One region of the Paenibacillus sp. FSL W7-1279 genome, then DNA from elsewhere that is predicted to be linked to it. Evidence: riboswitches for the same ligand, from Rfam matches in the RefSeq annotation. Region 1 holds a riboswitch; the other holds the start of a gene.
What was found. Region 1 has a riboswitch for FMN ahead of MKY82_RS06955 (DMT family transporter). Riboswitches for the same ligand answer to the same signal wherever they lie in the genome.
Positions count from the first base shown of each region.

Region 2: it holds a riboswitch for FMN, as region 1 does, so the genes downstream of both, ribD (bifunctional diaminohydroxyphosphoribosylaminopyrimidine deaminase/5-amino-6-(5-phosphoribosylamino)uracil reductase RibD) here and MKY82_RS06955 (DMT family transporter) in region 1, are expected to answer to the same signal.

Region 1 covers NZ_CP150215.1:1,642,116-1,658,484, reverse strand. The annotation lists gene MKY82_RS06980 (extracellular solute-binding protein) at 1-403, opposite strand, end outside; gene MKY82_RS06975 (carbohydrate ABC transporter permease) at 451-1,323, opposite strand; gene MKY82_RS06970 (ABC transporter permease subunit) at 1,337-2,302, opposite strand; gene MKY82_RS06965 (hypothetical protein) at 2,845-3,846, opposite strand; gene MKY82_RS06960 (sigma-70 family RNA polymerase sigma factor) at 3,908-4,450, opposite strand; gene MKY82_RS06955 (DMT family transporter) at 4,656-5,636, opposite strand; FMN riboswitch at 5,773-5,939, opposite strand; gene MKY82_RS06950 (hypothetical protein) at 6,176-6,544, opposite strand; gene MKY82_RS06945 (choice-of-anchor I family protein) at 6,712-11,826, opposite strand; gene MKY82_RS06940 (extracellular solute-binding protein) at 12,477-14,096, opposite strand; gene MKY82_RS06935 (carbohydrate ABC transporter permease) at 14,130-15,011, opposite strand; gene MKY82_RS06930 (ABC transporter permease subunit) at 15,027-15,917, opposite strand; gene MKY82_RS06925 (AraC family transcriptional regulator) at 16,280-16,369, shown strand, end outside.
Region 2 covers NZ_CP150215.1:2,609,272-2,625,640, forward strand. The annotation lists gene spoIIAB (anti-sigma F factor) at 1-181, shown strand, start outside; gene sigF (RNA polymerase sporulation sigma factor SigF) at 193-948, shown strand; gene MKY82_RS11445 (stage V sporulation protein AA) at 1,131-1,775, shown strand; gene MKY82_RS11450 (stage V sporulation protein AB) at 1,772-2,200, shown strand; gene MKY82_RS11455 (spore germination protein) at 2,224-3,858, shown strand; gene lysA (diaminopimelate decarboxylase) at 3,976-5,307, shown strand; gene MKY82_RS11465 (peptidylprolyl isomerase) at 5,520-5,951, shown strand; gene MKY82_RS11470 (thioesterase family protein) at 6,020-6,421, opposite strand; FMN riboswitch at 6,621-6,804, shown strand; gene ribD (bifunctional diaminohydroxyphosphoribosylaminopyrimidine deaminase/5-amino-6-(5-phosphoribosylamino)uracil reductase RibD) at 7,072-8,172, shown strand; gene ribE (riboflavin synthase) at 8,196-8,864, shown strand; gene MKY82_RS11485 (bifunctional 3,4-dihydroxy-2-butanone-4-phosphate synthase/GTP cyclohydrolase II) at 8,913-10,151, shown strand; gene ribE (6,7-dimethyl-8-ribityllumazine synthase) at 10,408-10,875, shown strand; gene MKY82_RS11495 (segregation/condensation protein A) at 10,943-11,734, shown strand; gene scpB (SMC-Scp complex subunit ScpB) at 11,703-12,308, shown strand; gene MKY82_RS11505 (DUF2953 domain-containing protein) at 12,506-13,189, shown strand; gene ytfJ (GerW family sporulation protein) at 13,162-13,614, shown strand; gene MKY82_RS11515 (D-alanyl-D-alanine carboxypeptidase family protein) at 13,785-14,966, shown strand; gene MKY82_RS11520 (nucleoside recognition domain-containing protein) at 15,030-15,662, shown strand; gene MKY82_RS11525 (spore maturation protein) at 15,669-16,202, shown strand; gene MKY82_RS11530 (N-acetylmuramoyl-L-alanine amidase) at 16,329-16,369, shown strand, end outside.

The DNA.
Region 1 (16,369 bases):
GAAGAATCGCACCGGAAGCCACGAACGCGGATTCCTCCCCAGGGTAAGTCTTCGGAATGACCAGCGGCGCATCGCCGGAGCTGATCAGCAGACTGCGCTTTTGGCTGTAATCGCTCATCGGCACGATCGTCGGCTTCAAGGTCACGTTCGTCATTTCTTTTATTTTAGCAAAAAGCATCCAGTCCTGCTTGTAAGGATACGCCGGCTGGTCGCTGTAGAGGATGGACAGATCGAACGGCTCCGTCGCCTTGAACGTATCGCCTACGGCGTAGGTTTCCATGGCGCCCTTATCCTGAATTTCGGCCTCTTTGCCGCCTGTCTTGTCGGTACACGCCGCCAAGATCGCAAACATTAACGATAGCAATAAAGCTTTGCCGGCAAACGATCGATGACTCTTTTTCACTTTCTCATTCCCCCCATGATATCAATAAAATGTCCTTACGGATGTTCCTATTGCTTTACGGAGCCCAGCATGATGCCGGTTACGAAATAACGTTGCACGAACGGATAAATCGTCAATATCGGCAAAATGGTTAGCACCATGGTCACCGATTTGATATTGGCGGATATCTGCGTCAGGTTATCGGCCGAGGTAGCACCGGCGGAGGTCACGCCCGTTGCGCCCGCTATCATGTTGCGCAAATAGATCGTAACCGGGAAGAGCTCCTTCTGATCCAGGTACAGGAAAGCCGGAAACCAGGAGTTCCAGTGCCCGACGGCATAGAAGAGAACCATGGTCGCGATGACCGCTTTGCTTAAAGGAAGCACGATTCGGAACAGCATGCCGTACGTGTTCAAGCCGTCAATGGCCGCGGCTTCCTCCAGCTCATCCGGCATATTTTCAAAAAAGGATTTCATGATGAGCATGTTATATATGCTGATGGCTCCCGGGATTACGATGGCCCAGATCGAGTTGCTGAAGCCCAGGCTGTTAATGAGCACATAGTTCGGGATCAGCCCCCCGTTGAAGAACATCGTGAACACGGCAAACATCGTCAGGAACTTGCGTCCTACCAGCCTTTTCTTGGACAGGGCGTAAGCAAAAATCGTCGTTAAGAACATCGATATCGCGGTGCCGACCACGCTGTACACGACGGTGTTTTTGTAATTCGTCCAGAACATGGCGTCATTGGTGACGGTTTTGTAGGTATCGAGATTGAAGCCCCTCGGAATCAGGTTCACCTTCCCTGAATTGATGTACGACTCGCCGCTGAAGGATTGAGCGACCACGTTCAGGAAGGGATACAGCGTGATGAAGACAACGAACAGCAGAATGATGGCATTGCACACTTTGAACACCTTATAGGATCTTGACTCCTTCATAACCGCTCCCTCCTTACCATAAGCTTCGATCCGTCAGTCTTCGCGAGATCGCATTCACGGAGAATACCAATATAAGTCCGATTATGGATTCGAACAGTCCAATGGCCGTGGCATAACTGAAGTTGTTCGATACGAGACCGACCCGATACAGGTACGTCGAGATCACATCGGCCGTCTCATATATAACCGGATTGTACAGCAGCAATATTTTCTCGAACCCTACCGCCAGGAATGCCCCCATGTTCAGGATCAGCAGCGTCACAATCGTCGGCAGGATGCCCGGAATCGTGACAAACAGCGTTTGCTTCCAGCGGTTGGCCCCGTCGATCCTTGCCGCCTCGTACAGCGATTCATCAATCGTCGTTAATGCGGCCAGATACAGGATCGCGCCCCAGCCCATGCCCTGCCAGATTTCCGACGAGATATAGATCGCCCGGAACCACTCGGCCCGCTGCATGAAATTGATTCGTTCCCCGTTAAAGAACTCCACGAGCGAGTTAACGGAGCCGTTGACCGACGTCAATTGCAGGATCATCCCGGCAACGATGACGATGGACAGAAAGTGCGGGAGATAAGAAGCCGTCTGAACGAATTTCTTGAATCGCCTGCTCTTCACCTCATTCAGCAGCAGCGCAAAGATGATGGGTACCGGAAACGTAAAGAGCAGGGATAGCGCACCGAGCAGCAGGGTATTCTTGAATACGTTCCAGAACGCCGGGTCATGGATAAACATGTTGAAATAGTGCAGTCCTACCCATTTCTCCCCATAGATGCTTCCTCCGGGCATAAATCGCCTGAATGCGATCACGTTGCCAATCATCGGTCCATATTTAAAAATGAGCAGGTACATGACCGGCAAAATCAATAGGGAATACAGCTGCCAATCCTTCCGGACCAGGGCAGCGACGGTTTTAAGTTTGGATGGCTTCTTGGCCGCTTTCACGGCTGGCAAGGAATGATGCGCAACTTTTGGCTCCATCGACGTAATTCACTCCAATCCGTATGGCCTCTTCTCATACCTCTTTCGTCATGGAATATGGCCGTGTTTCATGATCCAGCTCCATTCAGTACTCACGAAGAAATCGCTTTCAATTATTGTGGCTATAAGCAGGTTGCAGCGTTACGGCAGGTAATATCCTCCCTTATATTGATCCCCCCTTCAATATTAAGCGCTTACAATATTGGTTTTACCAATAGACTTCCGTATCTTGAACGTTATACCGACAAAGTGACCCAGCTGCCTCTCCCACCTATGTTGAGAGTCGCGTTTAACCATACTAGTATAACTAGTATGGTAGTTAGTTTCATTTTAATGGACGTTTTCTCCAATTTCAATACATTTTTTTCTCATGAATCATATTTCGGTCCGAAGCCTCAAAAAAACCGTAAGCGTATTTAGGCTATGGCCTGATGCGCTTACGGCTTTCGGATTCCATTCCTGCTGAGGTGTTGATCAAGTAAAAGGGCAGAAGTCATCACTTCTGCCCCTTGAGATTCCTCCTGCCACCTATATATCTATATTTACTTCAGCTTCGTCACGTTGCCGTCAATGCTGATGCTTTTGATGTCCACATCCCCCAGAAAAACGAGGTTGTTCTTGCTGTCCAAATTATACAGCCACTGAAACCCGCTCTTTGTGGTACTTGTCGAACTGGCATGAAGCATCAGTTCTGATCCGTCAACGGCGATAACCTTAACCTCCGGCGTATACTCCGGCAGTTTATCCAGCTCACCATCGGTACGCTTGCCTTCGATAGCTACACCGATGGAAGAGACACTAATAGCACTGAGAGACAGTGCCTCCTCACCCTCATCGATCGCCAGATTCAGACTCTGCTCTCTCTGCTTCCCGGGAGAAATGGTGAATTGAACATCCCAAGGGCCTTCAACGGCTTGGGTGTTGTCCGCTGACGTGATTCGATCGGCTGTGATCCGTGCCTTAAGCCCGTCGAGGTCATTCATCGCATCCATCTCAAATACGCCGACAAGCTTTTTGTTATCCTCAAGAAGCTGCTGCCCCACCATATAACTCACATCATGTTCCGTTTTCAGTTCAAGTAGGGGGATCGAAACACCCTCGGGGAATGGCGTGCCATCCTCTTTCATGAAGCTGACCACCAAATAACCGCTGTTGCCGACATAAACCCCTTCTTCCACATTCATGGTTACCCCGGACGCGGTATCTGTCCCTTGTATAGGTGATCGTTCGTCTTCCGCAATGGACGCGGATTGACCGAAGAACTGCTTCAAGCTATCCATGTATTGGCTCGCAAATGCGGTCGTGCTAAGTATCATAATCATCGCGGCAGCGATAACGATACTGGCTTTATATTTTTTCACTTTCCTGTTTTTAAACATCATCGTTTCCTCCTCTTGAATACGGTTCATCGCTCGATTCTTGATGCGTTCCATACTGATTTGCTGTGTCAACTCGCGTTCCTCTTCCTCCGTAAGGAGAAGATTCTCCAGCTCCTGATTGTCGATATTGGCCATGATATCTACAATTCGCCGCTTCACTTGCATCCATCCCCTTTCGCTATCGATTCGAAGCTTCACTCCTATAGACACGGTCCTTATAGAAATCCTACGGATTCTCGGTTTCATAATGAATGCGCAGTTTGTCCTTTGCCCGGCGGATCCGGGCCGTGACGGCTTTCTCCTGCATATTCAGCCTGCTTGCAATATCTCGGACTTTCTCCAAATAGAAGTACCTGCGGATGAAGATTTCGCGATCCGGTTCCCCCATATCCTGGACCATGCCGCTAATCGCTTCCTTCTCCTGCCGCAGAATAGCCAATGCCTCTGCAGAAGGACAAGAAACCGCATCATCTTCCAATTCGGATTCAATGACCCGCTGTCTTTTTCGCAAAACATTCAAGGTATGATTACGCGCGGCTATGGCCAGATAAGGCTTGAGGCTATCTCCGCGCAGCATGATTTTGGGCCCGTCTGTCCACAGCTTGACCAGCACGTCCCCGGTGATTTCCTCCACATCGTAGGAATTAAACCGTCCACCGGCCACTTTAGCGACCACCGCGGCTATGTAGCGTGAATAGCGGTCAACCAATGTTTCAAAACATTGCGGATCTTTCTGCGCAAGCCCGTCCAACAATGTCCGATCCTCCATGGATCCTCCCCCCTTTATAACCATCTCATTTGGTTGAACCAAGCCATAGATCCGGTGCTACTATATAAGACACCTTTAATTCCGGAAACCCTACATATCTTTCAAAAAAATGATCCTTTCGCCAGGCAAACTTACTGGAACAGTTTTGTGTAACGGCAAAAAAGCCGACCCCATCCGGATCGGCTTTTTCTACAAACGTATGATTTTATTGCAATTGCGGGGAAGCTTCGGATTGCTGTCTGGAAATAATAAACAGTACGACCCAGATCAGCAGGAATCCCAGAAGCTGAGGACCTGTCACGATCTGCTGGAATACGATCCAGTTGATGAGCACGCCCACCATGGGAAAACTCAATTCCGCGAGTGTTGCCACGGAGGCTTTGGTCGTGGTTAATCCTTTATAATAAACCAGCAAGCTCAGGAGACCCGGCAGTAATGCCTGACCGATCAGGTTCAGCGATACCAAGGCAAAGGCCCCGGTATTCCAGGCCGGCATATTCCATGCTGCACCCTCGCTCCACGTGATGACGGTCAGGAGCGGCAGGGCAAGCACGAAGCGCAGCGAGGTTACCGTCTCGTATTTCAGTTTGCCTACCATCAGGCGCCCCATGACGGTTGAACCGCCCCACAGCGCTGCTGCGCCTAAGGACAAGAGACTGCCAACTTGAATAAACTCATTCCAATGGCCAATCGGCAAGGTTAAACCGAAGGTCAGTAAATACGTGCCCGCCAACGCGATGATGAGCAGTATGCCGAAATGGCGCGGAAGCTTCTCTTTCAGAAGCAGGCTGGCCAGAATGATGGCAAACAGCGGCTGCAGCTTCTGAAGCAGCAGGACGGCATTCAGATTGCCGCTCGACAGCCCCATCGTGAACAATACGGTAGCCAATGCCGAGCCGCCCCAGGATATAAACAGCAGAGCACCTACATGATTCCAGCCAAGGCCTTTTAGTTCCTCCCGGTTCTTCCACAATACAGGAATTGCAATCAGGGAAATAATGATATGTTCAAGCAAAACGATCTGTGCCGAAGTCAGATTCTTAAGCAGAATGACCCGGAATAAGGGGTCTACGCCCCACAGGGCGGCTCCCAAAACGACGAGCCAGAACCCTCCCTTAAAACGTCGACTTGCCTGTGTGTCGGAACCATAGGGTCTCACCTTGACTCCAGTATTAATATTACTCATCTTGCCCTCTCCTGTCTTGAATACGGAGGTCTTACTAGCAGAAAGCCCCCGTCATCGACATATGTCGACGTAAACGGGGGCTGATCAAATAAGCCTGCGCCCGAATGGAAAATTTCGCATCCACGGCAAACTCATCTTTGATCTTCTCCCATCCGGACTTTACCGTCGGCCTTGGAATTGCACCAAGTCAGTCGCTGCGATCAGATTCACACCAGAACGCAGCGAGTCGCGGGCTGAGTTTCGTTCACGCCGGAACGAAGCATCACCGCCGGTTAGGAATTTCACCTTACCCCGAAGATCCATATTCATGTTTTATTTTGTAATGCATTCACACTCACTAATTAACCGATAATTCCTATGAGCTTAGTTGATATATTGAAATTATAACATGAATTCTTTCATGTAAATACATCTATTTTCAAAATAAGTGAAATTAGACTTGAATACAATGAAAAATCTCACGTTCAACCAAGACTTACTGAGAATTATACAGCAAGTATCGATTTGTTACCAGTATGATTTTTTGGTATTTATTCATTTTAGGTAATATCGAATATCTTGTAGCTGGAACGGGTACCGACCGCACCAGCCTGAAGACATAACAGATCGAGAGCGTCCTTGGTATTATGACTCATTCCGCCTGTTTGAGGCAACGACATCGATAGATCTGTTGAACTGGCGGCGGATTCACTCTCGTACTGCTTCGTCTCGCTTAACAGCATTTTGCTCCCATCCGGTTGAACCATATACTGACGCAAATAACCGTTTTCCCTTACGGTTACCAGCTTTCCCTTATTCTCTTCTTCCTCCTTGCTCTTCTGGAGCAGCTGTTCAAATCCGCCTTGGGCTGATTCGGCGTCCATCCGTTTCACCTGACTCCAGTATGTATATGCAGACGCAATGCGCATGAAGCCACATCCTTATCCCATCGTTAATCTAACACTTACGGATATTATCGGATACCAGCGCACTTCTCTTTAACCGCTCGCAATTTACATTGTTATAAAAAAAATGTCCTTAAGGTTTCAGCAACCTTAAGGACGGTCTTATAATTTCTAATGGATTCCTGCTTCGCTTAGTTCATAAAGTTCAATGCTGCCAAAGTACGTTTCAGAACAAGTGCCGCTTGCGCACGGGTAACCGAATCGAGTGCACCGAAATGACCATGGTTGTCACCCCGCAGGATGCCTTGCTCCGTAAGACTGGCAATATGGGCAGCCGCCCAAGCAGGGATGGATGCCTGATCTTTGAATTCAATACTGGCATTCGCACTCTGGTTCGGCAGGTCTGTCGGATCCACCGCCTCCATGGCCCTGGTGATCATTACGGCCATTTCCGCTCGAGTCATGCTGGCATTGGGCAAGAAGGCACCGCCAGTGCCGCCCTCGATCAAGCCGTAACGCAACGCTGCGCCGATCTCGCCGGCATACGCGGAGGCATCCTGAACATCCTTGAATGCTCCGCTCTCGATGACCGGACTAAGTCCCATCGCGCGGACCAGCATTGCCGTAAACTCTGCTCTCGTGATTACTTTGCCCGGCGCGTACGAGTTAGCGTTAACTCCGTTCACGAGCAGCTTGGAAGCCATGGATTCGATTTCCGCTTTCGCCCAGTGGCCGTTTAGATCGGCAAAGCTTTTCTTATACTGCAGCAGTGCGTAAATGCCGTTTCCGGCATGCTTCACTTCGATGGCCGGTTTACCATTCCACGTCGTCGCTGTGGCCGGTACAAATCGGAAGCTTCCCGCATCTGCGTCAAAAATTACAGCAGTGACCGAATTCGAAGCTGTCCCTGCCGGCAGCGGCAGGATGCGGCTGATTACGCGCTTCCCGAAATCCTTTCGTTCTTGCTCTGCGCCTGGTGCTCCAACCGCTACGCCAAACTGAAGCGCTCCGTTCGCAGCCATCGAGGCACCCATGGAAGCTGCCTTGCTTATCATAGCATCCGTTACCTTGCTGGCTGCCGGAGCCACGGATACCTTCACTTGGATGCTGCCAGAGCCTTGAGCCGGCTTCAGAACCTCATCCAAATGTAGAGCCGTCACTGGAAGACGGAAGGCTCCAAGTGCGGTCTCCAGCACCAGGGTCACATTCGAATTCCGTTCCATGGCGAGCTTCAGACCTGCTGCCGAAAGGGATAACTCGGCTGCACGGTTCAACTCCGGAGCCCGAATAATGAGTTCCTGCTGCCCGTTCGCAGACAATCCGGCAACTGCCTTCTTCCACGCCTCTTCCTTCACCGTAATGCGGTCCACTGCTCCGCCTGCATCAGTTATATTCAGATCCTTGCCTGCCATTACGTTTGGCAATGATGTGTTTTTGCCAGAGGAAGGAGGATTAGGCTGTGATACCGGCGGTGTTACGGAACCGCCTCCCGACCCGCCTGATCCAGATCCAGGAGAAGAGCCGTCGCCCGGATTCGCCGGTTTCTTCTGCTCCGTAATTCTCCCCTCGACCTTAGGCGTAACCTTACCGCCCAGCTTGTTCACATATTCCATAAAAATTTCATAATCCGGGTAACCCAGATCCTCGTTGTATTTTCCTTCGGCAATCGCATCGGCAAAGGATTTATATCCATCCCCGCCCTTGGCTACAAAGCTGTTCGTTGCCATCCGGTATGTCTCGGTCAATACCAGAGGTTTGTAGCTTCCGTCCTTCATGATCTGTACGTCGAACACTTTATCGCCTGCCGGAGCGCTAGGATCCCATTTGAATTTCATCCCGGCGATTTGCGGGAACTTCCCTGGCAGATCCGCCAGTTTGGCACCGCTTATTCCGTTTTCCAATCCGTCTTTCAGCTGCTGTCCCGTGACATCCATGACAAACAGCGTATTCCCGAATGGCATCACTGTTCTCAGCTCGCCCATCGTGATTTCGCCCTCATCGATCGCGGCGCGAATACCTCCACCATTGGTGAGGGCAATATCAGCATTCTTAAGCTCTTTGGCTTTAGCCAGCATGCCATCCGCAATCAGATTGCCGAGATTCGTCTCCTTGGAGCGGACATTCTCGCGTTTGCCATCAAGTACGACGCCTGCAGTACCGATAACCTGCTTCATCAGTTCTTCCAATTCCGCTTTGTAAGGAGCCAGCATATCCTTGGCCTGCGTGTCTTCCTGGACCGTACTGTCTACCGGAATCAGCTTGCCGTCGAGTTCGCCGTCGCCAACGAGAACAACGCCGTTTTTGTCAAACTGCAGGTCTACCCGGCCGAGGAACTTGCCCCATTCATTCGCCTGCACGATGACGGTTGGTGTACCGTGTTGATTGTCCGTCACCACTTCCGGTGCATTGAGCGTTGTATGGGTATGGCCTCCGACAATGAGGTCGATGCCTTCGACGGCCTCGGCCAGCGCCTGATCTTTAGCGTAACCCAGGTGAGACAAGGCGATGATCTTATCAAGCCCGTCCTTCTCCATCGCTTCAACCGTTGCCTGGGCCGAAGTCACCGCATCGCGGAAGACTACGTCTTTTCCTGGGCTGGACGTCTCGGCCGTATCCTCGGTCGTTAGGCCGAATACCCCGACCTTTTGGCCGTCAACCAGCAATGTCACGTATGGATATACCCCGTTATTTGCCGTCGTCTTTGGCTGATCGGTATCGATCACCGCCGGCTTACGAATCAGGTGCGAGATGTTAGCATCCTGACTAAGATCCACATTCGCGCTGACAAGCGGGAATTGCGCCTTACTCACGAAATCTGCAAGCGTCTTGGTGCCTTGATCGAATTCGTGGTTACCGAACGTCATCGCGTCATAACCCATATAGTTCATGAAGGCCAGATCCGCCAGCCCAAACCATTTGGTGAAATATAGATCGCCGGAGAATACATCCCCTGCATCCAGCAGCAGGCTGTTCCCGCCTTCGCTGCGGACCTCCTGAACCAGCGTAGCCCGTCTGGCCACTTCCGCCAGATGCGCATGGGTATCGTTGGTATGCATCACCGTTAACTTCCACGGTTCTCCATCCACTGAACCGTCCGTTACCTTAACCGGCACTACCGCTGATCCGTAGCCATCCTTGCTCAGGACGGTAATCACCGCTTCCCCTGCGGAGATCGGCGTGACCAGGCCGTTCTGGTCTACCGCAGCCACCATTTCGTTGGAGGAACTCCAAGCCAACTCGGTTGAACCGCCTTGGATCGGCTCCACGCTCGCCTGCAATAGTTCCGGTGTGCCGCCTGGACTCAGCTTAAGCGATGTCTTGTCCAGCGTAATCTTGGTTACCTGGAGCTCCAGCAGGGCCACCGTTCCACTGACCTCATTAGCGACCAGCAGCAGCGGCCGTCCTGTCTTGCTGTCCGCGGCCGGAATAAAGTCCAGTCCCTCCGGGCCGGAATCCGACTCTATCCCGCCGTTAAAATCCCGTGTGTTGATATAGTTCAGAAACGCAGGATCGGATGGATTCGTGACATCATACGTCATAACCCCGCCAATGCGCTCAAGTCCGACAAAAGCCAGCGTTTTCTGTCCGACCTTACCCACGGCAACATATTCCGGCTCAGGTCCTTTCTTGGCGCTGCGGCTGTCCAGATCGGTTTTATCATTGCTGGCATTGAAATGATTCGGCAAGCGCTCGGCCGTAATCTTCTCAAAATCACTGCCGCTGTCGTACACCTGGGACATGTCGGCTGCATTCCAGATGGAGAATGAACGACCTCCATACAGATATAGCCCTTCAGTGCCCATATCGCTGGCAACTTCAACCTTGTCATAGGTGGTTCCCTTGTCAGCCAAAAATTGAGCTGCCGGAGATAACGGATCCAGACTAGGCTTCATTTTGCCAATGTTGCTTTCATTGCTTCGGTCATCCCAGCCGGTAGCATCCCCTTCGTTCGCAGACAGGATATACTGCTGTCCGTTCACGCTGTAGGTCGCAATTCCGTCCGGCATATACATGCCGTAAAAAGGAACGTTCTCAAACTTGATTTGTCCATCCTTCAGGAGGTCGAGTTGGTTCTCTGGCTGATTGAAATCTTTATACCCGAGCCCTTTGACCGATTGGATACGCTTCGCGGCGATATCGACCACGGCGATTGCATTATTCTCCTGCAAGGCGACATAAGCCGTGAGCTCATCCTCGGACAACGAGATGTACTCGGGTTCCAGATCACGAATCGCTTCAGCTTTGGTTCCGGTGCTGCGAATTTGCCCGTCCGCTTCCACAGGTCCGCGAATATGCACCTGATCGTCAATGATCGACGGGTCATCAAATTTCAGATGACTTGCTTCGCCTGATAAGGTGTCAATAATCGTAATGCTTCCTTCCGGATCAGGAGCGGTCTCCGTACGTGGCTCGCCTTCATCCGCCGTCAGGATATAACGGCCATCGGACGTATACTTGACCATGTCCGGCTGGATGCCGGTTTCAAAAGATCCGATCAAACCGCCGTCATAGTCGAGCACCAGGACCTTGCCGGCTTTCGTATGATCCTGCTCCTGTACAGCGACCACAACCTGCTTCGTCTTGGTGTTGATATCCACGCTGGTCAGGTCCCCATACAGAAAACCGTCTGTGCTTGCCAAGTCTTCCACATTAATCTGCTTGTCCTTCAGCAAGCTGCCGTCAGCGCCAAGAGACACGATATCGAGACTTGCCGGCTGGGTTGAACCATTGACTAGATAGAGCTTTCCATTATCTTTGTTGTATTTTACAATTTCCGCCACGCCGCCATCCTTATTGGAGGTACCTACCGAATAATGACCGATCATCCTCATGGCCAGCTTGTCAGCCACCGGATCTGGGCGTTTCCCCAATACTTGCAATTTCACAAGCGACTGAGCGGTCGCAGGTACGGGTGCGCTATCCTGCACCGTTACCTCAACCGTATATTCGCCCTCTTGACCAGCAGCAGGCGTACCCGTAATGAATCCTGTATCGGGCGTAATGTCAAAGCCTGCCGGCAGACCCGTCGCCGAGAAGGTATAGGGCGCTTGTCCACCATACACATCAACGGTCACCGTGTATGCCTCTTCTGCATGCGCATCCGGAAAGATCTTATCGGTAATGCCGAAATCAACGGCAGCGATATCGATAGCTGCATCTTGGGATGCTGTTTCCGCGCTGGCCGTCTGGAGTATCTCCTGTCCCTCTTCAGCCATCACGGTGCCTGCCGAAAATAAAGAGGCTATCGTGATTTCCGCCGCCATCAACAGCGAGACTACTTTCATGCTTTTATGCTTCAACTCCATATCCCCTCTTCTATCCTTATTTAATTCCAAGTGTAAGGAAGAAGTGTTAACGCATGCTCAATAAAGGTGGCGGATTGTGTAAAAAGGACGATAGACAGCAAAAAAGCCGCGACATCCATGCCGGGCTTCTGCAAGCGGCAGCTGTGTCCGAGCTAACTGCCGCTTGAAATTACCTTCATATCTATTGTGATACTTCCCTTATCAGAACGAGTACCCGCATACTCATCGCCATTAATCAATGATTCCAAAATGCCTCATCGTAGCAATCGTTATCAATATACACCAACGTATGAACAGGATGGCCCACATGATCAGAGAACCCTGAATCAAACGCTCAACTATCCATTCCAGTTTTTTATTTGAGCTATGCCTGCGCCTCTGCTTAAATAACCATGCCGCGAATCCCTTGGAAATATTCCTGAAAGTCGTCTTCCGCTCTATGTGCGACTCCTCCCCTCATGATATCGATACTTACGAATATACTCCCGCCAAGGTGGGATTTTGAGTACTCATTTTTTTTGAGGCATCTAATTGTCATTAAATATGATCTTATCACCCCTTTTGGAATATTTCACCAATTGTTTGGAATAGCAAAAAACGCGATACGGGTTCCTCCCCGTACCACGTCTTTCGATTGTCATCGTTTCCGTTTACTCCGCCTGGTAGCGCTCATAAGCGGCCTGGTAAACCTCCATGTATCGGTCCAATCCCATCTTATTAAGTGTATTCACATACTCATCCCATTGGCTGAACGAGGCCGAGCCGTTCACGAATTTCGCTTCCATTTCCTTAACGTAATCCTCGATATCTTTACCAATCGAGGTCATGACCTCCGTTTCCTCCAATGTAAAGTTAAAGTTGTACAGGATCTCCTTCACGGCATACGGCTCTGCCTTTTCGGCTGCGGCCATGGCGTTAGGTCGTGTCTCCGAGGCTTTAAACCATTTCTCCCGCACAAAGCCAGGATAGCTGCCCCCCAGCCAAGTGAAATACTTGGCCAACGCCTGATCCTGCGTTAATCCATTTGGATTCTCCGTAATCTCCTTCACATACTCCAGCTGACCGTCAGCGTTCTTCGTAAATGTCTCGCCTTCTTTACCCATGAAATAGAACTGGGCGCCCTCATCCCCGTAGAAGTAATCCATCCAGCGGATCGTTGCTTCCGGATTCGGGTTCTTATCGGTAATCGCAAATGCACCTACGTGAACCATCGGCACTTTGACGTGGGAATAGAGCTGATCACCATGCGGTCCCTTAAGCGCCCCGAGCCCGATGTATTCTTTGCGACCCATCACCATCTCCGGATTCGGCACAATTGTGGCACCGAGCAGGCCCTCTTGCCCTTTGGCATTCAATGCGCCGCCCTCAATCGTGAAGATCTCTTTATCGAGCAGTCCTTCCTGGTGCAGCTTGTTTACGAACTGGAGCATTTCCTTATACTCCGGCAACGCTTTGGTGAAGCGCAGTTTCCCAGTGTCCGGATCTATGTCCACCAATTTATGGCCAAGTCCGCTTGTGCCAAGTCCCCAAGAGCCTTTCAAGTGATCGATGATTCCGGTAATGCCTGCTGAAGCGAAAGGAATCTCATCATGCTTTCCGTTACCGTTTAGATCGGTTTCTTTTACCGCCTTCAAATACGCATAGAATTCTTCTGTCGTCTGCGGCTCTTTCATCCCGAGCTGATCCAGCCACTCCTGATTAATCCAAATCGGTGTACCAATCAACATGGAGAGCAGCGCAGGATCGTAGAAAGATGGCAGGGAATAAATGTTGCCGTCCGGCATCGTCAGCCCTTTTCGAATATCCGGGTACTCTTCCATCAGCTTTTTGAAATTCGGTGCGTATTTATCGATCAGATCATTCAGCGGTATAAATACTCCTTGCTCCCCATAACGGGTTAACTCTGCGGAGCTGACCCTTGCGGAGTAGAATACATCCGGATAATCTCCACCTGCCAGCGCTAAATTCCGCTTCTCGGTCAGGGTATCGAATGGAATGAGGTTCCAGGTCACATTCACATTGGACATCTCTTGATAGGTTTTCCATACGAGCGTTTCCTCGAATTTGCTCCCGTTTGATGGCGACTTGCCCGTGAAGAACGTCAGATCGAGGGGCTCGTTCACAATCGGCATGCCGGTCTCGTTAAAATTGGCTTGCGGCGTCTCACCTTTATCCGTTGCACTTTCCCCGCTTTTACTACCGCAGCCTGCCAGCAATCCGGCTGCCAGTACAGCTGCCAATGTAAGTGAAGTCCATTTTCTCATCACCATAAAATTCAATTCCTCCTCATGAAATATCCGTAATCAACCTTTAATTGCACCAATCATAACGCCCTTCACAAAATACTTTTGCAGGAACGGGTACAGCAGCAGCATCGGCAGATTCGTCACAATGACCGCCGCATATTTGATGGCTTCCGCGTCCATCAGACTTCGCGCCAGTGAATCATCGCTGATATCCACCATCTCCTGCATCTGTCCCTGTACCAGAATCTCTCGCAGGAACAGCTGCATCGGATAATTAGCACGATCAGATAAGTAGATCAGCGCGCTGAAATACGAATTCCAGTGACCTACGGCGTAGAACAGCACCATCACGGCCAATATCGGTCCGGATAACGGCAGCACAATCCGCAGCAGTACCCGCATATTGGACGCCCCATCAATGAACGCTGCCTCCTGCATTTCCTTCGGAATGGAACTCTGGAAGAAGGTCCGCATGATGATAATGTTCCACACGGATACCGCCGAAGGAATAATGATGGCCCAAATCGTATCCAGCATTCCCAGTTCCTTCACCAGCAAGTAATTGGGGATCATTCCACCGCTGAAGAACATAGTAAAGACAATGATGAGTGTAAATACATGTCGACCCTTGAAATCAACCCTGGAGAGCGGATAGGCTGCCGCAATGGTCATCAGAACATTCAGCGCCGTTCCCGTCGTGGTATAGAGCAAGGTGTTCAGAAATCCTCGCACAAGCTCCGAATTGGCAAACAACCGCTCATATCCGACAAATGACAGCTCCTTTGGCCAGAGCCATACTTCCCCTCGCATGACCGTTTCTGGTGCACTAATGGAAGCAATAAGAACAAAAAATAAAGGATACAGTACAAGGAGCGTGATAAAAGATAGTATAATGTAAATAAATACTCCGGCTATTCGTTCACTTCGGCTTTGCGGCATACGCATCATTCCTCCTTACCATAGGCTGTTCTCGCTGACTTTTCGGGCGATCCGGTTTACGGTAATCAGCAGGATGAAGTTTACAACGGAGTTAAACAGGCCAACCGCAGCCGAGAAGCTGTACTGGGCACCCAGTATACCACTCCGGTATACATTCGTAGCAATGACGTCAGACGCTTCCATATTGAGTGAATTTTGCATCAGGAAGATCTTCTCGAAGCCGACGCCCAGAACGGAACCGATGTTCAGAATCAGCAGAATGGTCATCGTTGGAGCAATGCCCGGCAGATTGATATGCCATATTCGCCGGAACCAGCCTGCTCCATCCACCTTGGCCGCCTCATGCAGCTGCGGATCAATCCCGGCGAGTGCCGCCAAGTAGATAATAGAGCTCCAGCCCATACCCTGCCATACGCCGGACCATACGTAGATGCTCTTGAACCAGGAGGGCTCCGTCATGAAGGCGATCGGCTCTCCGCCGAAGGAGGTGATAATCGAATTGACCAGGCCGCTGACCGGCGACAGGAACATCATGATCATGCCGACGACGACCACCGTAGATAAGAAATGGGGTGCATAAGTTACGGTTTGTACAAATCGGCGGAACCGGCCCGATCTGGCTTCATTGATCATCAATGCCAGGATAATCGGAATCGGAAATCCGACCGCCAGCTCATATAACCCGATGCCCATCGTGTTTTTGATAATGCGCCAAAAATAAAAGCTGTCAAAAAAGCGTTCAAAATGCTTGAAGCCTACCCATGGACTATCCATGATCCCTTTGTTCGCAATAAAATCCTTAAATGCAATCTGGACGCCATACATGGGTACATAATGAAATACAATGAAGTATAACAGAACTGGTGCAAATAAAGCGTACAGCTGCCAGTTTCTGCGAACCTGCATCATCCATCTTCGCCAAGCACTTTTCCTGCGAATGTTTGAATGCGCTTCCAAGGTGTTTAGATGACGTTGTAAAATCGGCAATCCCCCCTCTTTCGTCTATGCGTCTTCGTGTGTCCCAAGGTCCACGACTGCATCATAAACGACCCGAACGTATTAAGGGTATTGACCATTTTAATGATGTCTCGCCTTTCATTGGATGAATGGGCAGAAACACCGATTTCCTAAAGCATTGCTTAAAATCTAAAATATTGACTATCCATTTTTTACGAACGATTAACATGAATCGGGCACAATCCTTAACACTTGTCCTATATAATGTTGTGAAACCTTGGACGTCAGAAAAATATAAAGGGGGGAAGGCTGTGAATTGGATCAGACATAAAAGCCGCAGTGTATTCTTTAAAATTTTTCTGAGCTTTCTGGCCATCATCGTGTTATTCGGATTGTTCTAT
Region 2 (16,369 bases), 970 kb from region 1:
AGACTTGGAGATGGCCAAGCAGCCGCTTTATACATCAAAGCCAGAGCTGGAGCGATCCGGCATGGGATTCACCATCATGGAAAATTTCATGGACGAATTTGAAGTGGTCAGCGAACCAGGCAGCGGTACTTCGATCAAAATGAAAAAGAGGATCGAATCTAAGAAAGCTTTATATAATTAGGGGTTGGACAAATGGATGCCGATGTGAAGAAAACTTCGCAGACTTATTTGGACGACGCGGAGGTCAAACGACTCATTGCACTTAGCCAAAGCGGGGATAATGTCGCCCGGGACACGCTCGTCAACTGTAATATTCGTCTTGTCTGGTCTGTCGTTCAGCGGTTTATGAACCGGGGGTATGAGCCTGATGATCTGTTTCAGATCGGCTGTATCGGTCTCCTCAAATCCGTGGACAAGTTCGATCTCAGTTATGACGTAAAGTTCTCGACCTATGCCGTACCGATGATCATCGGAGAAATTCAGCGCTTCTTAAGGGACGACGGGACCCTGAAGGTCAGCCGTTCGCTTAAGGAAATGGCCAACAAAGTCAGGAAGAAGCGAGACGAGCTGTCCAAGCAGCTCGATCGGCTTCCAACGGTGAAAGAGGTTGCCGAAGAGCTTGGGGTAACCCCCGAGGAAGTGGTGTTTGCCCAAGAGGCGAACAAACCGCCAACCTCGATTCATGAGACCGTATTTGAAAATGACGGGGATCCCATAACGCTAATGGATCAGATAGCTGATGAATCGCAGGAACGATGGTTCGACAAGCTGGCCTTGAATGAAGCGATAGGCGGCTTGACCGAACGGGAGCGGCTCATTGTATATCTGCGGTATTACCGGGATCAGACGCAGTCGGAAGTTGCCAGCCGGCTGGGCATATCCCAAGTACAGGTATCGCGACTTGAGAAAAAAATATTGCAGAGCATACGGAACGAGATCGCGCAGTAGCGGCTCGCAGCCGTTATTCTAAAGAAATGCTCAAACTGACGCCGCCCTTAGGGGACGGCGTCTTTTCATTTTTCAACAACCTCCTTGTTGATGTGCCGGATAAAGAAAGTATGGTAAATCCGAGTAGAAAGGAGAGACATTTCCCATACTAACGGTAATTTAGCAGTAAAGGAGTGTTTCGGATGAAGGTTAATCCCACTCCGACGGTGTTTCTGCAGCTAAGGAGCCGCATACAGTTACCAAGAAACCAGACCGTCAAACTAGGTGATGTCGCCTTCATTGTCTGCGAGCCCGAATGGGAGAAGCGGCTTAGAGCCCTGCCGCTTACGCAGCCGAAGGATATCGATGGCAACCGCCTTGTCATGGATCTGATACAAATCATCCCGAAGATTCAAGCATTGATTCCTGGCGCCCATATTGAACCGATGGGAAACCATCATACCCTGGTGGAGCTTATTGGTCCGGAGAGCAAGCGGTCCAAATTGTGGTTCCCGCTCATTTGGCTGCTCTTGTTTTTCGGTTCGGCGCTGACCATTATGAATTTCCATGCCGACGTCAACATGCTCGAGGTACAGATCCGAATCGTCGAGATGGTGACGGGGAAAAGAGACGAGCATCCCTATTTGTTCCAGATTGCATACTCGCTCGGGCTCGGATTCGGAATGACGGTGTTCTTCAATCACTTATTCAAGAAAAAATGGAATGAAGAACCGACCCCGCTCGAGGTGGAAATGTACCTCTATCAGGAAAATCTGGATCAGTTCGTGGTCGCCGAAGAATATCGGAAAATGAACGCCGGAGCGGATACGACAGGTAAGGAACCATGATGATGACCATTCTGCAAGGGATATTCACCTGTGTTCTTGGCGTAGCTGGGGGCATCGCCGTCGGCGGCGGAGTCATTGCGCTCATCATCGTGTTGGACATCATTCCGAGATTGTCCCAGCTGACGGCAACGTACAACCGGGTCCATTGGTATGAAGGGGCTTTAATTGCCGGATCTTTTATCGGCACGGTGGCCGATTTCTGGCGATGGTCCGTTCCTTTGGGACCGGTTGTGAGTACCGTGATCGGATTGATGTGTGGGATATTCATCGGCATGCTGGCAGCCGCATTGACCGAAGTATTGAATGTATTGCCGATTCTGGCCAAGCGGCTCCGGTTGACGGGGTATTTGTTCGGTCTTCTTATGGCCATGGTCGCAGGCAAGGTAGCGGGCTCTCTGTTCGACTGGTTTGTTTACAGCAAGTGATAGTTGAGGCTAGGAGGTAGGTTATGGACGAGAAAACAACATATAACGGCGAACGGGAGACCGATATTCCGATCATTCCACCATCGGAGATCAAAGCATTGGAGGAACAGGAGCTGGCTGAGAAGAGGGAGGCCGAGACCTCCAACAGCACCGAGGAATCCGTCATCTACTGGCAGCATACAGACCATGTCCCCGCAAAGCTGAGTGATCTGAAAAAAGTGCTTAAGGAAGTTATCGGTCTTGGGGTTTCTTTTGATGTGGTATTCCGTGAAATGAACTTTGCCGGCAGAAACGCGGGACTTCTCTTCTTAAACGGCTTCACGAATGATGCCGTGGTGACGGATATACTGACAAGGCTGACGTATCTGACACCGGAGGATGTGAGCAATCAGGCACTTACCGAGATGATGACCCGCTATATTCCCCATGTCCAAGTGGAGCGGGATACAAGGCTCAGCAAAGTGATTAACGAAGTGCTCTCGGGTATATGTGCGCTGTTCATTGAGGATGCGCATTCCGCCATCTTGTTGGATACCCGGAAATATCCTGTGCGCGGGCTCGAGGAGCCTGCGGTGGAACGTGTCGTTCGCGGCGCAAGGGATGGTTTTACGGAGACACTCGTTACCAACGTGAACCTGGTGCGAAGACGGGTTCGTGATCCGGGACTTCACGTTGAGGTCATGAAGGTCGGAAGGCGGACGAGAACGGATGTGTGCCTGGTTTTCATAGATGACATCGTGGACCGTACGCAGGTTGAGGCGATTCGCGATAAAATCAAGGAAGTGGATTTAGAGGGGCTTCCACTTGGAGATAAACAGCTCGAAGAAGCAATCGTGAACAAAGGCTGGCACCCATTTCCGCTGGTCCGATATTCGGAACGGCCGGATGTTGTATCCTCCCATCTGCTCGAAGGCCGAGTTGTTGTCATGGTAGATACTTCACCGAGCGTGATGATTATGCCAACCACGTTTTTGGATCTGTGTCAGCATGCCGAGGAGAATCGCCAAACCCCCTTTATGGGGACATATCTCCGCTGGATACGTTTTATAGGCATTTTTGCATCCATGTTCCTGCTCCCGCTGTGGATGCTGCTTGTTGTCCATCCTGAACTGAAGCCGCCGGGACTCGAGATCATCGGTCCGCAGGAGAATGCTAAAATTCCGATTATCCTGCAGTTTCTGATCGTTGAATTCGGCGTGGATTTGCTCCGCTTGGCTGCCGTTCATACGCCGACACCGCTTGCGTCGGCGATGGGGCTGATCGCCGCGATTTTGATCGGCGACATCGCCGTTAAGACCGGATTGTTTGTCAACGAGGTCGTCCTGTATATGGCGGTTGCGTCCATCGGGATGTACGCGACCCCGAGTTATGAGTTGGGACTTGCCAACCGGATGTTCAGGCTGCTCCTTCTGCTTGCAACAGCCCTGTTCGGGGTGAAGGGTTTTGTCATCGGGACGACGCTTCTGATTCTGCTCCTGACGACACACCGTTCCTATAACTCGTCTTACTTGTGGCCATTTATACCGTTTAGTGCAAAAGCGATGGGCGAAGTTTTGTTCCGCAAACCGCTGCTTCTATCAAGAAGACGCCCGGCCCACAATAAAACACGCGACAACACCAAAATGGGCCCTGAAATGAATCCGAGAGGCGAGCAATAACAATAACACAAATGTTGTGTTGAAAAATCCATTTTGATTACCTTCCGTTGTCTGCTATACTGTGAACAATTATTCGATTACCCTATTTTGAATCAATGGATCGGAGGAATTGTAAGCATGTTTTTACACGGTACAAGCAAGATTAACGATCAGGGGCATTTGGAAATCGGCGGGTGTGACACATCCGATTTGAAAGCTCAATATGGAACACCACTATATATTGTAGACGAGCAGTCTGTTCGCAATCGTTGTCGGGAATACATCGAGGCCTTCAAGGCGTCCGGCTTGAAGTTCCAAGTCGCGTATGCAAGTAAGGCGTTTTGCGTGATGGCCATGTGCCAATTGGCCGACCAGGAAGGTATGTCGCTTGACGTCGTATCAGACGGAGAGCTGTACACCGCACTTGAGGCCGGATTCCCGGCAGACCGGATTCATTTCCACGGAAATAATAAAACCCCGGAAGAAATTGAGATGGCGCTGGATGCCGAAATTGGCTGTTTCGTTGTCGATAACGTAGTTGAACTGCATATGCTGCAAGCGATTGCTGCCGAGAAGAATCGGAAGGTCAACATTCTGCTACGCGTGACACCGGGTGTTGAGGCTCATACGCATGAGTATATCTCAACAGGCCAAACGGATTCGAAATTTGGCTTTGATATCGGCAACGGCTCTGCTTATGAAGCGGTGAAGCTTGCCGAGGCTCAAGCGAACATTCATCTGATGGGTATTCATTCCCATATCGGCTCCCAGATTTTTGAGGTGGAAGGCTTTCAGATGGCTGTTCAGCGCGTAGCTGAATTCGCGGCTTCCGTTAAAGAAGGTTTGGGGGTTGTGTTCAAGGTTGTAAACCTTGGGGGTGGTTTCGGTATCCGTTACGTGGATGGCGATACGCCGCTTCAAGTATCCCAGTATGTAAAAGCGATCACGGATGCCGTGAAGACCCATTTTGCGGGCCTTGGCTCCGAACTTCCTGAAATTTGGGTGGAACCGGGCCGGAGCATTGTTGGTGATGCAGGCACCACCCTGTATACGGTGGGCACAAGCAAGGATATTCCCGGAGTGCGTAAATACGTTGCCGTAGACGGCGGAATGACGGACAACCCGCGCCCGGCGCTGTACGAGTCGAAATATGAAGCGCTGCTGGCGAACCGGGCGAATGAGAAACCGGAAGAAACGGTATCCATTGCCGGCAAGTGCTGTGAGAGCGGAGACATGCTCATCTGGGACTTGGAGCTTCCGAAGGTAGCAACAGGCGATTTGCTGGCCGTATCCTGCACAGGCGCATACAACTATTCCATGGCTAGCAATTACAACCGCATCCGCAAACCTGCAGTCGTGTTCGTGAAGGACGGACAGAGCAAGCTGGTCGTACGCCGTGAGTCGCTTGCGGACATCATCAGTCATGATGTGGTGCCGGCAAGTGTAACCAAAGAAACCGTAACCAATTAAACTGAAGTTTGTTTTACGGCTCTAAAACCCAAGAGGGCCCGCCACTGCCTCCGGCTGCGGTCAGGGCTCTTTGGTTTGCCTTGGACTTGATATAGGATGTGTAAACGGGGGACAAGATCGTTTTTGCTTCGAAGCTCATTTCATAGTAAACTATAGAATGCATTGTAAAAAAATCGATTAAAGCGTTCTAATAACGGAAGGAGATAACACATATGGCTAAAAAAGCGAAGATCACATTAGAGAACGGCAAAGAGGTAGTGCTTGATCTGTTCGAGAATGATGCACCGAATACGGTAGCTAATTTTGAGAAATTGGCGAACTCCGGTTTTTATAACGGTCTTGTATTTCACCGCGTAATTCCTGGGTTCGTTGCTCAAGGCGGCTGCCCACAGGGAACGGGAACCGGCGGTCCTGGCTATACCATCAACTGCGAGATCAACCCTAACAAGCATGAGCGTGGAAGCTTGGCCATGGCGCATGCCGGCCGCAACACGGGCGGAAGCCAGTTCTATGTATGCTACGAGCCGCAGCCGCATTTGGACGGACAACATACGGTGTTCGGTAAAGTTGTAGAGGGCATGGAGTATGTGGATGCATTCAAAGGCCGCGACAAAATGGAAAAAGTAGAAGTATACGAAGCGTAACCATTAGCTTCTGGTCAGGACAGGCTCACTCATAAGGGTGAGCCTGTTTTTAATATTCCGGGGAGGGGTTAGGCAGGGTCAGGGAATAATTGGCGGAGCTCCTCCGGAACAGGCCGGCTTTTTCGAGTATGTACATCCATCGCCACACTGGTAACGGCGGCATCCGCGCACAGCTCTCCCTGTTCGTTGTATATCGTCTGAATCAGCACATAACTCGTACGACCCATAGTCTGCGGTTCGGTCACGATCGTCAGCCGTTCGCCCTGGCCGCACTCCTTGCGGTAATTAATATTGATATTGACGGTAACGGTCTGGACGCCGATCCGTTTCAATAGGTCATATTGAAGATTTCCTGCTTCGTACCATTCCTCACGGCCCCACTCCAGATATTCCAGGTATTTGGCGTTGTTTACATGTCCGTTGACGTCGATCTCCGTAGGACGGACGACAATGTCCAGCGATGTTTTCATCGTTGCGTGCTCCTTTTCAACTGTATCTAGTTCCTGTGTTTATCCTATTTAACTGTTCTCCCTTGGGGGAGGATTCTCCTTCTACATTCAATAGACATATTGGCATTAAGTTATAAACTTTAAAAAAGTTAGTTGTTTTTCTTGCAATTTTCAAAAGGTGGTGATAAGATTCTTGATAAGATCAAACAATTTCATATGTTTAATCCTTCGGGGCAGGGTGAAATTCCCTACCGGCGGTGATGAACGCAGTGATTGAGCTTTAGAAAGCAGATGGCTGCGTCTTAGTCCGTGACCCGGATATGCGTGTGTTGTGACACACCGTATGCGGTGGACCTGGTGAAAATCCGGGACCGACAGTATAGTCTGGATGGGAGAAGGAGTGAAAGACACATAAGCAACATGTGCTATTTGTGTCTGTGCACACAACGCGATATGCGTTATGTGCAGGTTTTCACATGCAATTCAAACCTGTGCTTGCGATGATTTGATGTCGTCGGTAACGGATTTGAATCGTTTGTTATAGGCAAAACCTGCGATCATAACGGTTATTTAGTATGTCGATTATTAACTTCCATCAAGCCCTGTTAAGGATTCCCCGAATCTTTGGCAGGGCTTTTTTGTGTGAACGTTGAGAAAGGGGCATGTTTAGCATGGATATCGTCAACGATGAATTCTATATGTCACTTGCGCTGGACCTGGCTGAACGTGCTCAGGGCCAAACCGGGATTAATCCGGTTGTGGGCTGTGTCGTCGTTAAGGATGGCGCGCTTGCAGGGGTGGGAACACATCTGGAGCGCGGAACACCGCACGCTGAAATTCATGCCCTGAATATGGCTGGCACCAAGGCAGCGGGCAGTACGGTGTACGTGACACTGGAGCCCTGCAGTCACTACGGTACGACGCCGCCATGCAGCGAGAGGCTGATTGCCGAGGGTGTTCAGCGAGTGGTTGTTGCTTGCGAGGACCCCAATCCTCTTGTTGCGGGCAATGGGATCCAAATGCTGCGCGCAGCGGGAATCCGGGTTGAGATCGGTGTCCTTAAGGAACGTGCTCTTCGCTTGAACGAAACCTTCATTAAATTCATTACGACGGGTCAGCCTTTCGTAACGTTAAAGACAGCCAGCACGCTGGACGGCAAGATCGCTTCGAAAACCGGTGATAGCAAGTGGATATCCAATGAGGAATCAAGAGAGCTTGTGCATACGCTGCGTCATCGTCACCAGGGCATCATGGTAGGCGTGTCTACCGTAATCGCGGATAATCCAAGCCTGACGACAAGACTTGGCGTGGAAGGCTTGCATCCGGTTAGGATCATTGTGGATTCCAGCTTACGAATCCCGCTCGACAGCCATGTCGTGACAGACGGTTTGGCGCCGACATGGGTCTTGACGACGGAGCAGGCGGATGAGAAGAACCGGTCCGTGCTGGAAGAGCAAGGAATTCAGGTTATCCCCTGCGGGCCAGGACCGCGTGTGGATCTGAAGGCTGCACTGGTGAAACTGGGGCAAAAGGGGATTGCCTCCATTTTGCTGGAGGGCGGGGGCACGCTGAATGGCTCAATGCTGGAACAGAAGCTGGTGGATCGGCTCATCCAGTTCATCGCCCCTAAGATTATTGGTGGATACGATTCCCCGGGAAATTACATGTTCAGCGGGTATGAGCAGATGAATCAAGCGATTCAGCTGACAGGACTTGAGACCGAAAGACTTGGCGACAATATTTACGTCACCGGGATTCCGGTCTGGAAATAAGGAGAAAGAAAGGAGGGAAGCCTGTGTTTACTGGATTGGTTGAGGAGATCGGCGAGATGAGGCGGATCGGACGGAAGGGCGAAGCCATGCTGCTGAGCATTTCCGCGAGCCGGATTATGGATGATTTAAAGCTGGGGGACAGCGTATCCGTTAATGGCGTTTGCTTGACAGCTACAACCATTGACAAAGGTATATTTACGGTAGACGTGATGCCGGAAACCTATAGAAATACCAATCTTAAGGAACTGCAGCCAGGCGGAAAGGTGAATCTGGAACGGGCGATGGCGGCCGGAGGCAGATTCGGAGGCCATATCGTTCAGGGGCATGTGGATGGCGTAGGCGTCATTCGCAGCGTGCAGGCAGATCAGAATGCCGTGGTATACGAGATTGCGCCCGCGAATGGGGACATATTCAAATATATCATTCCGAAAGGCTCCGTCACCCTGGATGGAATCAGCTTGACCGTTGTCAAAACGACAGATTCCTCCTTTACGGTATCCATCATCCCCCATACGCTGGCGGAGACGGTGCTGGCTTATAAAAAAGCGGGCGATACGATTAATATCGAATGCGACATTTTAGGGAAATATGTAGATCACCTGCTGCATTACGGCTCAGAAGGGGCCGGCAGCAAAGGCGGAACAAAACCGGGGATCAGCAGGGATTATCTTGCGGAACACGGATTTGCCTAAGCCTGGTGATTCACATAGAGTCTCCATGAGGAAGAAGGAGGAGTAGCGATGGATGAGCGCTTTTCATTTCATACAATCGAAGAGGCGTTAACCGATTTGAAGGAAGGCAAGGTCGTCATTGTCGTCGATGATGAAGACCGTGAGAATGAGGGTGATTTTATCGCATTAGCAGATAAGGCAACCCCGGAGGTCATTAATTTTATGATCACCGAAGGCCGTGGGCTCGTATGTTTGCCCATGACGCAGGCCAGAGCCCAGGAGCTCGACCTCAAACCGATGGTTACCCAAAATACGGACTTTCATGGAACGGCCTTTACGGTTTCCATTGATCATAAGGACACTACGACAGGCATATCGGCCTATGAGCGGTCCATCACCGTCAAAGGCATTTTGGATTCGAATGCATCTGCGTCCGATTTCCGAAGACCAGGTCATATGTTCCCGTTGATCGCAAAAGATGGAGGCGTCCTGCGCCGGGCAGGACATACGGAGGCCGCTGTCGATCTTGCCAGATTGAGCGGCTCCTATCCGGCCGGCGTCATCTGCGAGGTAATCAAGGAAGACGGCACAATGGCACGGCTGCCGGACCTTGTGGAGATTGCGAAGAAGCATGAGCTGAAGCTGATTAGCATCAAGGATCTGATTCATTACCGCAATGAAAAAGAAAAGCTTGTCCAGCGAGAGGTAGCTGTGCGGATGCCGACCGACTTCGGCGTGTTTCAGGCCGTAGCCTACACCAACGACGTGGACAATAAAGAGCATGTTGCCTTGGTAAAAGGGGAGATCGACGGGAATGAGCCTGTCCTCGTGCGCGTGCATTCCGAGTGTCTGACAGGAGATGTGTTTCACTCCCATCGCTGCGATTGCGGTCCCCAGTTCGAGGCGGCACTCCGCCAAATCGATGAAGCAGGCAGAGGCGTTCTTCTCTACATGCGCCAGGAGGGGCGGGGCATCGGCTTAATCAACAAATTGAAAGCCTACAAGCTGCAGGAAGAGGGACTCGACACCGTGGACGCCAACCTGAAGCTCGGTTTTGCGGCGGATCTGCGCGATTACGGCATCGGAGCCCAGATCCTGAAGGATCTGGGGATCAGAAAAATCCGCTTGCTGACAAACAATCCGCGCAAAATCAAAGGCCTTGAGGGTTACGGTCTTGAGGTTGTGGAGCGCGTTCCGATCCAAATGCCGGAGAACGAGGATAACACGGGCTACCTGCATACAAAGCAAGCCAAGCTCGGTCATATGCTGAAATTCAGCGATATTGAGCAGAACGAGAGTGCCAACTAATCACCATATAACAAAAGGTCTTATTTGAGAAGACGGATTTGCCTGAGCATAATAAGCAGAGGAGCAAATCAGTTCTGGAGAAGCGGTAGCGGTCGCCTTTAAATCCTGATTTCCACCTTGAAAAAATAGATCATGAAATCAGGATTTAACAGCGATCGGAAGAACGATTTGATCCGGCAGCGACTTGTTGCGAAGCAATGCCTATGATCACCTTAAGACCTTATATAAACTCCAAACCGAAAGGAAGTCATTCATCATGACAACAATATTTGAAGGTAAATTAGTATCCGAGGGTCTAAAGTACGGGATCGTCGTAGGTCGATTCAACGAATTCATCACCAGCAAGCTGCTGAGCGGCGCACTGGACGCACTGAAGCGTCACGGCGCACAGGAGAACGAAATCGATGTGGCCTGGGTGCCGGGTGCGTTTGAAATCCCGCTGATTGCCCAAAAAATGGCAGAGAGCGGCAAATACGATGCCATCATCACCTTGGGAACCGTCATTCGCGGATCCACCACGCACTATGATTATGTATGCAACGAAGTGGCCAAAGGGGTATCCGCAATTAACCTGAAGACCGGTGTACCAACGATCTTCGGTGTCGTGACGACGGAGAATATCGAACAAGCCGTGGAGCGTGCGGGAACGAAGGCTGGCAATAAAGGCTGGGATTCCGCCATGGCAGCCATCGAAATGGCGAACTTGACGAAAAGCCTAAAATAGTGCTTATTTAATGTAGTGCTCTTTTTTTGGAGCACTGCATTTTATTTTTTTGGCGGGAGGATTCACCGTGACCGTATTATACAAGCTGGAAACGTTTGAAGGACCGCTCGATCTGCTGCTGCATTTGATTGATAAAGCGGAAATCGACATCCAGGATATTCCCGTCAGCGAGATTACCGAACAATACATGGCCTATTTGCACAACATGCAGGAGCTGGAGCTGGAAATTACGAGCGAATTTCTGGTCATGGCTGCAACGCTGCTGTCTATAAAGAGCAAGCTATTGCTTCCGAAGCCTCCGGTTATCGAAATGGACGAGTTCGATTTTTATGAAGAGGATGACATGGATCCCCGAGCAGAGCTCATTGCGAAGCTGATCGAATATCGTAAGTACAAAGGCATCGCACGCCACCTGCATGAGAAGGAATGGGAGCGCAGTCTGATTTATTCCAAGGAAGCGGAAGACCTGACGCCTTACATGCCGGAAGTGGAAGAGAATCCGGTGCAGGGATTACATATTTCGGATTTGATCGCTGCTTTTCAAAAAGCGTTAAGCAAAGCAGTCAAACGTACATCGTATGCCCGCATTCAGCGGGATGAAATATCGGTTAAGGACCGGATTCGTCAGGTCATGAATGCATTGGAGGAGGTTGGGCCTGGAGGCAGAATCCTGTTCTCCAAGCTGCTACACGAAGAGATGGTACGGCATGAAATCGTGGTGACCTTCCTGGCCATTTTGGAGCTGATGAAAATGAAGCAAATTTTGTGCTACCAAGAGAAGTTGTTTGAAGATATCGTCATGGAGTGGAGAGGGGAAGGACGCATTGATGGATTATCCGAAGCTGAAATCGATTATTGAGGGGCTTCTGTTCCTGTCGGGAGAAGAGGGCTTGTCGGTTAGGCAAATTGCTGAGATCACCGAGCAGTCGGATGGCCTGGTTGGCGAAGCGCTTGAGGACATGAAGGAGGAATGGGAGCGTCATGAGCGCGGGATTCAGATCGTACAGATTGCGGGGAGTTACAAAATCGCGACGCTGGCCGAGCACGCTCCCTATTTTGAGCGCCTGGCGTATTCGCCTTCCCGCTCCTCCTTGTCGCAAGCCGCACTCGAAACACTTTCCATCGTGGCTTATCGTCAACCGATTACGCGCGTAGAGATTGAAGACATCCGCGGCGTCAAGTCCGAACGGGCTATCCATACGCTGGTAAGCAAAGGATTGATCGAGGAAGTCGGACGCGCCGAGGCCATTGGCAGACCGATTCTGTATGGAACAACCAAGTCCTTCCTGGAATATTTCGGGCTTGCCAATATCAAGGATTTGCCGGAGCCGTCGCAATTCGAGGATAACGATAGTTTAGAAGAGGAAACGCAGCTGTTGTTCGATAAGCTTGACGGTCGTCAGCTTACGTTTGATGATGTAGAGGAAAGCTAGCCATTATACAATATTATAGGTTGCAGCAAAAAGTTGATCCTGGGCATGGTGAAATCCATCGTCCGGGATTTTTTTATGCGGCTAGCGAAAAAATTTGAATTGAAGGACTTGGAACAATTTCGCATCATTTGGAGGCGCTTTTGCCATACTAAGCCAAGCGGATTACATTTGACTAAGTTCGTGCTGGGGGTTACTTCGTGAGGATATGGATCTTTCTGGCGGCTGGTCTGGTCGTTCTCCTCATCGTATTGCTGATCGTTGTGCTGAGCTCCAAGGTAACGATTAAGCTGGATGTGGTTCTAAAAAAAGATGAATATAAAGTGTTGGCGGAAATCAAAATGATCTTCGGATTGATTAAGCGCAAGTATGCAGTCCCCTTTCACCTGGCGAACGGTGGGATCGAGTTTAAGAAGGAGACCGTTGGTGACGACGGAGAACAGGGAACTGCACACGATTCAAAAGAGGCGAAGGCTTCGAGCAGAACGATCAGATTTAAGGACTACGGACGGGCCATGCTTTCAACAAAAGGTTTCAAAAAGTGGTTGAGACAGACCATGTCGGCCGTTCATCTCATAGATGTGCGCTGGTCAACCCGGATTGCCTTGGAGCATGCGGCCGATACGGCGGTAGCGACTGGGCTGCTGCATGGCATCAAGCATACATTACTTGGATGGATGTCGTATCGCCTGGTCATGGAAGAGCTGCCCCGAATTGACGTGGTGCCGCTCTTTAACGGTCCGCCGCAAATTTCCACAGAGCTTAACTGCATAGCGAAAATCTCTTGCGGAAAAGCTATGTATGCTGGACTGGTACTTATAGTTCGCGTGTTAAAGGTGAAAGGAGGAATTAGATCATGGCAGAACACCCTATTCAAGGCTTGATGCAAACGGCTATGGAAAACATCAAGGGAATGGTGGACGTTAATACGATTGTGGGCGATCCGGTGAATACGCCGGACGGCAGCGTTATCTTGCCAATCAGTAAAGTGGCGTTTGGTTTCGCGGCCGGCGGTAGCGACTACAACGTTGAGGCGGGAGGCGCACACGCATCTACCACCGCTAACGGGACGCACAACGATCATAGTGCCCTCCCTTTTGGCGGCGGCAGCGGCGGTGGCGTGTCCATTCGACCGATTGCTTTCCTGGTCGTGGGTAAAGAAGGCGTGCACATCGTGCCGCTGGACAATCAAACCCATCTGTTTGAACGGATTATTGATGCGACCCCGTATTTACTCGATCAAATCCAGTCGATGTTTCAATCAGGAAGCAATGCCGCGAATAGCACCACGCCTCCGCCTGCGTACTGATTGGAGCAAGCAAATCCCTTTCGTCCATAACGGAAGGGATTTTTGCTGTGAAGAGAAGTGGATATATGAGCATTCAGCGAAGCTGAACTCATTCGATAATTATGAAATGGACATACCTTTAGCGCAGACGACATATACTTGTACAAGATTTCTGAACACCGGAGGATAAAATGATGAAAATGAAATGGACGAACTGCAAGTCTTTGTTATCCATGTTGATTGCCATAAGCTGCTTGCTGGTCACGGCCGTCCCCGTGCATGCAGATCATGAGAATGGCCCCGCCAACCATGCGCAGGCAGCTGCACTGATTGATGTCACTTCCGGTAGAATGCTCTACAGCAAAAACGGGGACGAGCGTTTAAGAATCGCAAGCCTGACCAAGATCATGACAGCCATTGTGGCGATTGAACACGGCAAGCTGGACGATCGCGTTAAGGTCTCCAAGAATGCTTTTGCCAAAGAGGGCTCCTCTCTCTTCCTGAAGCTAGGTGAGGAGATGACACTTGAGAATCTGCTGTACGGCTTAATGCTGCGATCAGGCAACGACGCTGCGACGGCCATTGCCGAGCATGTCGGGGGTACGGAAGAAGGCTTTGTGCTGCTGATGAACGAGAAGGCGGCCGGACTCGGTTTGACGAACTCACATTTTATGAATCCTCATGGTTTGGATCATGATGATCATTATTCTTCCGCTAATGACGTTGCCAAACTGACGGCTTATGCCCTCAAGAACCCTGTCTTTAGCGAAATTGTCAAAACGCCGACCAAGAAAGCACCGAATCCAAATGAAGCGTGGGACTACAAATGGGATAACAAAAACAAGATGCTTCGTTTCTACGAGGGGGCGGACGGCGTCAAAACCGGTTACACCAAAAAAGCATTCCGCTGCCTAGTAAGCTCTGCCACCCGAAACGGTCAGCAGATTGCGGCGGTTACGCTGAACGACGGCAACGATTGGAATGATCATTCCAAGATGCTGGATTACGGATTTAACCATTTTCCATTGAAAAAGGTTACGGAGAAAGGGCAGAAGATCCAGGGCTATCCACTGGTCACGGGCAGCTCCTTTACGTATGCGTTCGCGCATGATGAGGAAGCGCGTCTAGTGAAGAGGCTGGTCCTGCATAAAGCGAGCACACCCGACTTGTCTTTCGGACTCCGGGGTCATATTGAACTGCTGCTCGATAATGTCAGCATCGGCAAAGTTCCGGTTTATGCCGAAGGAAGCAAGTTACCTGAAGTCCCTGAGGTTTTGCAGAAGTCCAGAAGCACATCCGGACCCATCGGTTCGTTGTCGCTTTGGCAGTCTGCAGGAGAAGTGCTAAGGCATCTGTTCAGGGCCAAATCATAACTAGCCTTCGCTAAAGAGATCGTGTATTCTCACGCGAGCGAGGCAGCAAACGGGGGCGAAGAGATGATCAATTTGATTTGGATGGGGATGATACTGATCGGCTTTATCTTTGCGGCATTTAACGAGAACATCGAAAGTGTTACAAAAGCCGCATTTGACGGAGCCCAGACGGGAGTAACCGTCTCCTTCGGTCTCATCAGCATACTGGTATTCTGGCTAGGCATGATGCGCCTGGCAGAGGACGCGGGCCTGCTGAAGAAGGTTGCCAAGCTGCTGGGCCCGGTTGTCCGCTTCCTGTTCCCGGATGTACCGAAGAATCATCCCGCTATGGGTTATATATTGTCCAACATGAGCGCCAATTTGTTCGGTCTGGGGAATGCGGCGACTCCGATGGGGATTAAGGCGATGCAGGAGCTGCAGAAGTTAAACCCGGATAAAGAAACAGCGTCTCCGGCGATGTGTACCCTGCTGGCATTAAATACGGCCAGCATTACGCTCATACCGACAACCCTAATCGCGATCAGGCTGAATTATGAGTCCGCTAATCCTTCGGAAATCGTTGGGACCACGCTTTTGGCCACTGCGATTGCGACGGCGGCCGCCATTATGGCTGACCGATGGTATCGAAGAAGGACGATACGCCGCCAGAAGCCGCCGGGAGTCGGTACAAGCCTGAACCCGGATGTGAAGGGGTGATGAATCTTGCTGTCATGGATTAATCTCGTTTCCGCCTGGTCTATTCCCATTATTATCGCATTCATTCCGCTTTATGCTTATACCCGCAAAGTGCCCGTATATGAATCGTTTGTGGATGGAGCCAAGGACGGCTTCTCCACGGCGATTGGGATCATCCCGCACTTGGTGGGCATGATGGTCGCCATTAGCGTGTTCCGGTCTTCCGGCGCGCTGGAGTTTTTTGTGGGGTGGACGGGCCCTTTTCTGCAATCGCTAGGCGTGCCGAGCGAGATTTTGCCTTTGGGAATTCTCAGGCCGCTGACAGGTACAGGCTCTCTCGCTTATACAACGGAACTGATCCGGGCATACGGTCCGGATTCCATGATTGGCCGAATCGCTTCGACCATCCAGGGAAGCACGGATACGACTTTGTACGTGCTGACCGTCTACTTTGGCGCCGTCGGAATCCGCAATGGCCGGTATGCGCTGAAGGTGGGGCTGTTCTCTGATGTGATCGGTTTTATTGCGGCGATCGCCGTCTGCCTGCTGGTGTTCGGTTAATTGAGATCATTCGGACGGTCTGAGTAAGACGGAGCGTTTTTTCTATGTAACAGGACGTGTGCCCATACCCTCGATTCCCTCGCGTCATATACTGCTGCAATTACAAATTGTAGTAGGGGTGATGAAATGGAATTCGAGGGTTTTGTTATTCATCATACCGTGTGCGA